2 regions of the Colwellia sp. F1 genome follow, and region 2 is predicted to be linked to the other one. Evidence: riboswitches for the same ligand, from Rfam matches in the RefSeq annotation. Region 2 holds a riboswitch; the other holds the start of a gene.
What was found. A riboswitch is a leader RNA that binds a small molecule or an ion and turns the genes downstream of it on or off. The one in region 2 is predicted to bind lysine.
Positions count from the first base shown of each region.

Region 1: another riboswitch for lysine. It lies ahead of dapA (4-hydroxy-tetrahydrodipicolinate synthase); the one in region 2 lies ahead of lysC (lysine-sensitive aspartokinase 3).

Region 1 covers NZ_JBWDLI010000002.1:214,024-219,502, reverse strand. Annotated here, with positions in the region: gene AC0UA9_RS02705 (sensor histidine kinase) at 1-125, opposite strand, end outside; gene AC0UA9_RS02700 (methyltransferase) at 199-1,236, opposite strand; lysine riboswitch at 1,477-1,717, shown strand; gene dapA (4-hydroxy-tetrahydrodipicolinate synthase) at 1,882-2,853, shown strand; gene AC0UA9_RS02690 (2,3,4,5-tetrahydropyridine-2,6-dicarboxylate N-succinyltransferase) at 2,850-3,599, shown strand; gene AC0UA9_RS02685 (PLP-dependent decarboxylase) at 3,716-4,954, shown strand; gene AC0UA9_RS02680 (succinylglutamate desuccinylase/aspartoacylase family protein) at 4,991-5,479, shown strand, end outside.
Region 2 covers NZ_JBWDLI010000009.1:170,725-176,203, reverse strand. Annotated here, with positions in the region: gene pntB (Re/Si-specific NAD(P)(+) transhydrogenase subunit beta) at 1-237, shown strand, start outside; gene icd (NADP-dependent isocitrate dehydrogenase) at 728-1,978, shown strand; gene AC0UA9_RS10550 (ElyC/SanA/YdcF family protein) at 2,121-2,882, opposite strand; lysine riboswitch at 3,248-3,452, shown strand; gene lysC (lysine-sensitive aspartokinase 3) at 3,614-4,993, shown strand; gene recC (exodeoxyribonuclease V subunit gamma) at 5,260-5,479, shown strand, end outside.

The DNA.
Region 1 (5,479 bases), on a different contig from region 2:
TCATCTTTCGTTTCTACTATGTAAATAAGGCTTGTTAACACCATCATTAACACAAAAGCAGCAACGCCAATGATGCGGGTAAATAAAAATTGATGAATGGAAGTTAATTTATTTTTAGTTTTCATTTAGTCACAATTGCTGAAAAAATTATATTTATCAAGTTTAATTCAAGTTTAATTATTTTTTGGAGCAATTAATTTAGTAACGATAAATAGTAAAACCGTGCTGACTCGTCACGCGTTTGGTTGCACCAATATGCGTTTGCATTATAGGTAAGTATTGCAAAAAGCTATTAGCAACGATGGTGATATTCCCACGGGGGGCCATATGCGCTTTTATGCCTTTTAAAAATAACTCGCTTGCCAGGTAACTTGTTTTTGTTCCTTGATGAAAGGGGGGGTTGGCCACAACATGTTGGTATGTGTCAGTCACATTAGATAAACTATTTGACGCAAAAACATCACCAGATAAACCATTAAGTGCTAATGTTTTGTTTGCTGACGTTATTGCTAATGCATTTACATCAAGTAAAGATAATTGTGTGTCGGGAAATTTTTTGCCAACAAACGCGCTGATAACACCCGCACCACAGCCAAAATCTAACGTTTTTCCTTGCATAGTCTTAGGTAAGTTTTCTAATAACAAGGCCGTACCCACATCAAGTTTCTTTTGACTAAAAACACCGGGTAAAGCGGCTATTGTTAGCGCTATATTGTCAATGTTAATTTGGTATTCTTTAAACCAATCATTAAGAACAAAAGGTTTATTCAAGCTTGCACTGTTGACTATGCCCGCAAAAACTAAGCAATGGCGAGCGGCATCAATTTTCTGACAAGCCAGTAAAAAGTGCTGTGTTAGTTTAGGGCTAGATTGCACGCCTCCTTTTTTCTCGCCCACTAAAACCACTTTAGCATCAGGAAGTAAATAAGGCGCTATCATTGCTAAAGTATACGCAAGCTCATCTTTACTTTTAGGAAAGTTAATGATGATTAAGTCATGTTTTAGCTCGGTTTGATATTCACTATTAAAACTGACTGCTACACGCGTTTCGTAGTTATTATTAAGCGCAAGGTAGTCAATATAATTAGTGTTATGGCAAGTGACTTTAGCCTTGGGGTTACGGAGCAAGTAGTCTTCAATAAAACCATCAGCCGTTAAGTTAATAAACAGTGGTGTGCTCGCTGAAAGTAATTCACTATTTCGTAATAGTACTTGGCTAATGTTTGAAGTTGACATAAGAAAAAAAGCAGTAATAAAAAGATAAGAGGTGGTATTCTACTGTATACACAAGTGAATACAACAATTAGCGTACTTGAACGTTGACATAAAAGTGTGATCAATGGTTTAATACCACTGTCCCTAATTTCGACCTTGTGAATAATATAATTCATAAGATCTTCCTCGTATATTATTAGCATTTTACTGCAACTATCAGAGAATGATGAAACAAGCATAAGGCTAGTTATGTTGAGGAAAGGGGCCAGAAGAGGAGCGCTAACCAGGTAGTTATTATTGCAATAGGGATATTGCACAGAGATCAAACTCTGATAATAGTAATGAGGGGGATTAACGCCGAGGTAACTATTGATTTGGTTAGATAGTTATCGGTTGTTTACTTTTGTTTTAGGAACAAAGGTTTAGGGTTGAATCCCGACAATTGTCACTGATATTGACTTACCTAAGGTGAGTTATAATTGAGTGGAGAGCTTCTGGCCTTTGCAAATAAAGTCAGTAATTTCCATAAGTAATGTCTAAGTGATACCTTATAAGTAATACTTAATCAATGCGCAGTTGCTCGACCCATTGTAAATGCCCTTAAGTTCTCCGAACTATTTCTCATAGTACATTTGTACTCTGAAGTAATTAATGAGTTCGAGAATAATGAATACAAAAACGCCTCCCCCCCCGACAACTTTTAGTAGAAGCCATAATATTGGTACCTGCCTTTTATGGACAGCGTTAATCACGCCATTTCTTGAAAATAACGAAATAGACTTTGCTAGTTTAAAACAAATAGCGATAGCACAGGCACAAGCAGGTAATGGTATTTTATTGCTGGGAAGTACGGGAGAGGGCCTTGCACTAACCCGTGCAGAACAATTAAGCATTGTTGAGTTTGTTTGTCATTTACAGCTTAATACACCATTAATGGTGGCAGTTGGTGGTTATAATTTACCAGATCAAATTAACTGGATTGAGCGCTGTAATACATTAGCCATTGATAGTTTTCTTCTAGCGACTCCTCTTTATGCAAAGCCAGGGGAAATTGGTCAAACCCAATGGTTTGAAGCATTGCTTGATGCCGCTAAGTTACCTTGTATGTTGTATAATGTGCCTTCTCGTAGTGGTGTTGGTATTCCTGTTAACACTGTGGAAAACCTACAAAATCATCCTAATTTTTGGGCAATGAAAGAAGCAAGCGGGGAGTTAAGCACCTTTTTAAGCTACCGTAAATCTTGTCCAAACATAGCAATATATAGCGGTGAAGATGCCATGCTGCCGTATTTAGTACCTGCCGGCGCTAAAGGGCTGGTGTCTGTGTGCAGTAATGCGTGGCCTCAAGCCACGCAAACCTACGTGACAATGTGTTTTGCACAAGAAACAAAAACGATGTTTCCGCTGTGGAATGATGCAGTAGATGCCCTTTTTTGTGTGGCTAACCCTATCCCCCTTAAAGTGCTAATGGCGCACCAGAAAAACATTCAAACGCCTACATTACGCGCGCCCCTGACCCACCAAGAGTTAACCAACAATCTAACACTGTTGGCTTTTGATGAAAAAATTAATCATTGGTTAGCACAAGTTAATCAAACGTCTTTTAAAAAAAATATTGAAAATAGGAATAGTGCATGAACTGGCAAGAGGTAATAGCGCAGCTAGAAGCTGGCACACTACGTGCTGCAAATCAAGATGCTGAGGGTAACTGGCATGCCAATGTTACAGTAAAGCAAGGAATTTTAGCGGCCTTTAAGGCAGGAGTGAATGTTGGTTTCTCAGGACCTTACCAAGGGTTTGTTGATAAAGCCAACTTGGCTGCTCGACAATTTACCCCGGAAGATGAAATACGCTTAGTACCGGGAGGCTCTTCAGTACGAGCAGGGGCTTATGTCGCTAAAGGGGTTATTATTATGCCCCCTGCTTATATTAATATAGGTGCATATGTTGATAGTGGTACCATGGTTGATAGCCACGCATTAATAGGTTCGTGTGCGCAAGTTGGCCGTAATGTACATGTGTCTGCGGCAGTACAAATTGGCGGTGTATTAGAGCCAATAGGGGCTAGTCCTGTAATTATTGAAGATAATGCATTTTTAAGTGCTGGCGTCGTGGTAGTTGAAGGGATTGTCGTGAAAAAAGGCGCGGTATTGGCACCAGGTGTGTCATTGTCTAAGTCAGTGCCAGTCTATGATTGTATCAATGAAGTGATGCGTGAAAAAGGGGCTGAAATACCAGAGAATGCGGTTGTTGTGCCAGGTACTCGTCCTGTTAAAGGGCAGTGGGCACAGGCACAAGGCTTAAGCATGGCATGTGCGCTTATTGTGAAGTATCGAGATGAAAAAAGTGATGCTGCCCTAGAATTAGAGTCTATTCTTCGTTAATTAACCTAGGCTAGGCCTTGCGAGGAGGAATATTAAGCTGTGCTGGTTAACCTCAGTCAGCATGGTTTAATGTGACTTTACCAACTAATACCTTAACTAAATAAAACTGAAATAATATGGCGAATAAACCCACTTGGTTCGACCCCGATATCGAAAATATTTTGTTGGCACACCAGTCACCCGAAGAGGAGCAGGGCTACTTTGTTTATCAACTTGATGCGTTAAAAAAACACCTTGATGAACTGCAGCAGCAAGACGTTGTTAAGCTATGGTTTGCCGTAAAAGCTAACCCTTTATCAAGCGTTATTCAAACATTAGACAGTGCAGGCTTTGATTTTGATGTTGCAAGCACCGGTGAGTTGTCACAAGTGTTAGCACAAGGTGTTAATCCCAGTCGTATACTTAATACTGGGCCAGCTAAATCAAAAAAACAGCTAGCAGCATTTGTTAAACAAGGAGTTAACACCTTTGTCGTTGAAAGCCTCAACCAATTAAATTGGCTTAATGAGGTTGTGGCAGAGCAAAAAGTAACCAATGCAAGATTTACCACACCAAAAGTATTGCTGCGTGTGCAATTACAATGGCCTGACGGCGAAAAAAACCCATTAGGCGGCAATAGTTTAACGCCCTTTGGTTTGTCGGTACAGGCGTGGGAAACTATACAGGTGAGTGATTTTCCAGCATTAAATATTTGTGGTTTACATATTTTTCAGTGGGGGAATATGCTCAGCAATGAAAAAATGTATTCGCTGTGGCAACAAATGGTTTTGCCGTTAAGGCAACTTGCAAGCAATATTGGTATGGCATTAAAAATTCTTGATTTGGGCGGTGGCTTGGGTATTGATTACCTAGGTGAAGGTAAAGCCTTAGCATGGCAACAAGTTATTGCCGATTTAGCCAATATTAAAGCGCAAGCCGGAGTTGAAGCATTGTGGCTAGAGCTGGGCCGTTTTGCTGTCGCTGAATGCGGATATTATGTTGTGCCTGTCATTGATAGAAAAATTAATTATGCGCAAGAGCAGTTAGTACTGGCAGCGGGTATTAATCATCTGATTCGCCCTGCAATAACCGAGCAACCTTTTCCTGTGGCGCTACTGCGTCAATCGAATGAGCCTAGCCAACACTTTGATTTACACGGACCTTTATGTACAAGCCTAGATAAACTAGGGCATTTACCTTTACCTAAAGATGTTAGTGTAGGTGATGAATTAGTGTTTGGTTATTGCGGTGCTTATGGCTTTACTGAAAGTATGCCGTTTTTCTTATGTCATCAATTGGCGGCTGAATATGTTATTAAAGACAGTAGGTTAATTGAAGTGAGAGCGGCCAAACCAGCCAGTGCTTACCTGGCATAATCCGGTTTAACCTTTGCTTAAAAGAAGAGATGAATTATGAAAACCTTCGCTAATACCTTTAACAAGCGCATTTTGCATGTCGGTGAAATGGCCAGTGGTGCTACTTTAACCGTGCCTGTTTATTCTTATGAGAAAGCACAAACAGGCTCAGCACAAAAAAAACCTAATGTGTATATTCAAGCAAATATGCATGGTGCAGAAGTACAGGGTAATGCCGTTATTTTTCAGCTACTAGAATTATTAAAAAATATAGAGATACAAAGTAATATTACCTTAGTGCCTTATGCTAACCCTGTTGCTTGTAATCATAAAAATGGTGAATATACCTTAGGCCGTTTTGATCCTATTACCGGTGTTAACTGGAATCGTATGTATCATTTTAACAAAGCAATAATTGCTCCTTTTGCCCAGCAACATCTGAATGCGAGCAATGATGACATTAACGTGAATTTTGAGCGGTTGTTAATTGATCAGATCGAGCAAAAGCTAGACCATAACATTTGGGGGTTAACCACAGGTCAGCGT
Region 2 (5,479 bases):
GTTCTGGTTATTGGTGCTAATGACACGGTTAACCCCGCGGCTAATGACGACCCTAATAGCCCTATTGCTGGTATGCCTGTACTTGAAGTATGGAATGCTAAAGAAGTGGTGGTATTTAAACGCTCAATGAACACAGGTTATGCTGGCGTACAAAACCCATTATTCTTTAAAGATAATAGCCAGATGTTGTTTGGTGATGCAAAAATAACCACTGAGCAAATTTCAAAGGCTTTGTAATTGTTGTAACACGCACTAAGTTAAGAGCGCTATTATTGTTACATAAGCGTTAGGTTGGTAGTTAATATGGTAAGTACAATAAACATAGTTGCAGGGAGGCAACGATGTTTATTGTGAAAAGTAGTGACAACAAGTCCCCTTAATTAGTGCGCAATAACTACTCGGTTATTCGCACAAAAATTAAAAAGAGCATTCAGCAAATAAATAGTAAGTATTACAGGTGAGCTCATCATCTCATTGTTTTTTTGCTTTACATTAGGGGCAATGACAGCTTAAATCATAAGAGTAATGCGCTAGGTCTACTTGAACTGCCTAAAGCATCACACTAAAGTATTATCGAGGAAAATTGATTATGCCTTGATTATAATCCTGTTTAGTTTACTGTAGTTTTTAGCCTAAGATAGTTTTAGACAATATGGCTTTAGTAAAATTAACTCGATAATTTTTCAGGTATTTTCAAACTTCATTCTTCCAATTAGGAGAGCGCCTTATGACAAGTAAAATCTCAATCCCCACTTCAGGTGACAAAATTACTGTATCTAATGGTAAATTAGTTGTACCTAATAACCCTATTGTGCCATTTATTGAAGGTGATGGTATTGGTATTGATGTAACCCCTCCTATGATTAAAGTTGTTGATGCTGCAGTGAAAAAAGCTTACGGCGGCAAGAAAAAAATCTCTTGGATGGAAGTGTACGCAGGTGAGAAAGCGACACAAGTGTACGATTCAGAAACCTGGTTGCCTGATGAAACTTTAGCAATGTTTAAAGAATATAAGGTGGGCATTAAAGGGCCATTAACGACTCCAGTAGGGGGAGGAATGCGCTCACTCAATGTTGCTTTACGTCAGGTTTTAGATTTATATGTGTGTCAGCGCCCAGTACAGTGGTTTACTGGGGTGCCAAGCCCTGTTAAAAAACCTTCGGAAGTTGACATGGTTATTTTTCGTGAAAATACTGAAGATATTTACGCGGGCATTGAATATCAAGCGGATAGTGAAGGTGCCAAAAAAGTTATTTCATTTTTAACAGAAGAAATGGGCGTCACTAAAATTCGTTTCACGGAAAACTGTGGGATTGGTATTAAGCCAGTGTCAAAAGAAGGCACACAACGTTTAGTGCGCAAAGCCATTCAATATGCGATTGATCATAATAGAGATTCAGTAACCTTAGTTCACAAAGGTAATATAATGAAGTTTACTGAAGGAGCTTTTAAAGATTGGGGCTATGAATTAGCCTGTGAAGAATTTGGCGCTGAATTAATTGACGGTGGTCCTTGGTGTCGTATTAAACACCCTAAAACCGGTAAGGAAATCATCATTAAAGATGTTATTGCTGATGCCATGTTACAACAAGTGTTGTTACGCCCAGCAGAATACAGTGTTATCGCCACGCTTAACCTAAATGGTGATTATTTATCTGATGCGCTTGCTGCACAAGTTGGCGGTATTGGTATCGCGCCAGGGGCTAACTTAAATGATGATGTTGCTATTTTTGAAGCAACACACGGCACAGCGCCTAAATATGCAGGTAAAAATAAAGTGAATCCAGGTTCGGTAATATTATCGGCCGAAATGATGTTGCGTCATATGGGCTGGGTAGAAGCAGCTGATCTCTTGTTAAAAGGCATGTCAGGAGCTATTGGTGCTAAAACAGTAACTTATGATTTTGAACGTCTAATGGATAACGCAACTTTAGTAACCTGTTCACAATTTGGTGATTGTATTATTGAACATATGTAAATAAGGATAGGTTCTAGGCATTAGCTAGATATTAAGTACCAGAAACAGAGTATTCACAGGTGAGTGAAACTCTGTTTTTTTTGACTCAATTTAATTCATCCAAACTAAACACAACTGCCAGAGTAAGCAAAACTGAGACAAATTAAACTAAACGCTTAAGCCATTGCACAAATAATCCCAAACTTTCATACCAAGCAGCTGTAGTTTGTCGTAAGCTTTTGCTGTTTGGCACGTAATATTGCCAACCTTTAGGGCTGTTGATATTTTTAACCCAAAAACCTGTGGGTGCAGGTGTTGGCTCAACACCATGCACCTGAAAATATTTCATAGCGCGTAACATGTGGCTGGCATTTGTAACTAAAACAACATGGCGGTTTTGTACTCGCAGACTTATTAATTCTGCCTCCTCCTCAGTGTCTTGTGGGAAATTTTCGGTAATGATTTTTTGTCCCGGTATGCCTAACAGTATTAAAGCCTGTTTCATTTGTTGTGCATGTGATATCTCACCTTCCAAATGGTGACCTGAAGTTATAATACGTGCTTCAGGATGTAAGTTATAAATTCTCAACACTTCAACTAACCTTTGTAATGCGTTGGTATTAAGCTGGCTTGTTACCGGTAGCGCATCATTATTGGTGTGCCAACCACCTAACACCACAATGTAATCAACGGGTGTAGTGGAGCGAGTAAAGGCGTCATAGTTATTTTCAATCGCAAGCATGAAGTGATCAGCAACTATTGGCATTGCAGATAATAGCAAGAGTAAGCCAGAAAAAAATAAACACTTAAAGCTTCTTTTAGGGCGATTTCTAAAGTAAAAAATAGCTAAAAGCAATAAAATTAATACGAGATTAATTGGCATAATAGCCGCTGAAATAATTTTTTTTAGTAAGAATAAATCCATTAGGTTCAATATATTATCAAGTAGAAACAAGGCTTATTTTAGACTATAGCAAAAGCTATACCAATTTCACTAACTTTCCCACCTTAGTGTTTCATTCGTGAGTGCAGAACAAGCTTAATTGATTCAACAGTATCACTCTATATTTCATCAATTAGTATGTTTAACGATGAGAAAAGCGTTATTTAATAATTTGGTGCTTTAAACTTTCACTCATTCGTTAATGAAATATTAAGCTTATGCTTTAACTATATAATAACAGGTATCTAAAATTGATGTTATAGACGTCTAAAAGTCTATTGCATTTTATCGGTATTTAAGGTTTAATATTGCCGTTGCGAAAATATGAGGGTTATAGCTATTTAAGCAACACCAGAAGAGGAGCGATAACTAGATAAGTAATGCTACACCCCCAGGTGTTAGGAACCACATTCCAATATGCATTATTGAAGGAGATTATCGCCGAGGGCATAAACACTGTGGCTGTTTATGTTCGGTCACTAGGGCTGAATCCTTAGGACTGTCACCTGAATTTAGTGTCTGGAAAGACTTAGGTGGAGAGCTTCTGGCTGAAAAGTTAACATGTTTGTGTCATTATTATCAATGCGTTAGCCATAAAACTCTTCAGTCATGCTCTTCCTGTTTTATTTAGTGAATGATCTTATTTGGTATTAATTTATGCACGCTTATTTTAGCTACATTAATAGTAAAGATCATGTTTAGGAAGATTATCCATGTTAAATCAAAATGTATCTCATGCAAACTCCGCACTTACCGTCGCTAAATTTGGCGGTACCAGTGTTGCTGACCATCAGGCAATGCTTCGCTGTGCTCATATTATTAAAAATGACACCAGCAATCGCTTAATCGTTGTTTCCGCAAGTGCAGGCGTTACCAATTTTTTAGTGCGCTTAAGCCAAGAAAATATCTCTGTTGATGAACAAACTGATATTATAGAAAAAATTAAAGCAATTCAGCTAAATATTACTCAGTATTTAGCCAAAGATGTAGCGCAAGCACTCAACAGTGAAATAGCCGGTTTACTAACAGAGCTATCATGTCACGCGTTGAAACAATCACAGCAGCACAGTGTAAAACAAGCCGATACTATTCTTGCCTTTGGTGAACAATTTAGCTCTCGCATTTTTGCAAAAGTATTGCAATCCGTTGGAGTGAATGCAGCTTACTTTAATGTACAACAAGTAATGAAAACCAATAGCTTATACGGTAAAGCGGTTGTCGATACTGAACAGCTGCACTTTGCATGTCATGAACTTCTAGCGCCTAAGCTAGCGCAACAAGTAGTGGTAACACAAGGCTTTATAGGGCAAGATGGTTTAGGCGAAACCACAACACTGGGACGTGGGGGATCTGACTTTAGTGCTGCTTTATTGGCAGAAGCCTTGAATGCCAGTAACTTGTCTGTTTGGACTGACGTGGTTGGTATTTTTACCACGGACCCACGTATTACAGAGCACGCGCGCGCGATTAAAGAGATTAGTTTTGGTGAAGCGGCAGAAATGGCAACATTTGGTGCTAAAATACTACATCCGGCAACATTAATTCCAGCTATGCGTCACAACATCCCTGTTTTTGTTGGTTCAAGCAAGGAGCCAGAAAAAGGCGGCACTAAAATAAAAAAATCGGTTGCCTCTAACCCAACCTATCGCTCAATAGCACTAAGACGAGAGCAAACATTGGTAACAGTAAAAAGCCCAGCTATGTTACATGCCAGTGGCTTTTTAGCTCAAGTATTCGGTATCTTAGCAAAACATGAACTCAGTGTTGACTTAATAACCACCAGTGAAATAAGCGTTGCACTAACATTTGACAACCCTAGCAGTTCTGCACAAGCCTTGATTACCTCAACGGTAGTGCAAGAACTCGAGCAACTTTGTGAAGTAACCGTAGAGCATGGTCTGTCATTGGTAGCTGTTATAGGTAATGGTTTAACTTGTGCTAAAGGGATAGGGCAAACAATTTTTCAAACCATTAACGACACGAATGTTCGTTTAATTTGCCATGGTGCTAGTGCCAATAACTTATGCTTTTTAGTGGATGAAAAAGATGCAAATAGTGTGGTTGAAAAGCTTCATCGAGAATTATTTATTTAGTTGGACTTATTATTATTTTAGATGACGTCAGCGGTATAATTTAATTGATCTTATTAAAGGAGTAACATTAAATCGGTTAAATTTACCCCATAAAATTAACGACATTCTAGAAAGGTGCTAACCTGCTGTTAGCACCGAATACTTATCACAGTGAAATGCTTACTTTTGCTTTAACCAAAGCACTAGTTATCTTTTAAAATACATGGTGTTCAATACCAGCTTGTGGTTAAATTTGCTTTATCAAGTTTTACACGACAGGTGCTCAATTGATTAACCTTTATCCTGCTAACAAAATGGAAAATTTGTTACTGCTGCTTAATAAAATCTCCCAACTATCTCCTTTAGGTGTATTCAATCAAGAAGTGATTGTGGTACAAAATCCAGGTATGCAGCACTGGTTAAACCTCAGTATTGCAAAAGAGCGTGGCATTAGCATGAATATGCGTTATGCGCTGCCTGCACAATACTTATGGAAGTTAATTAGAA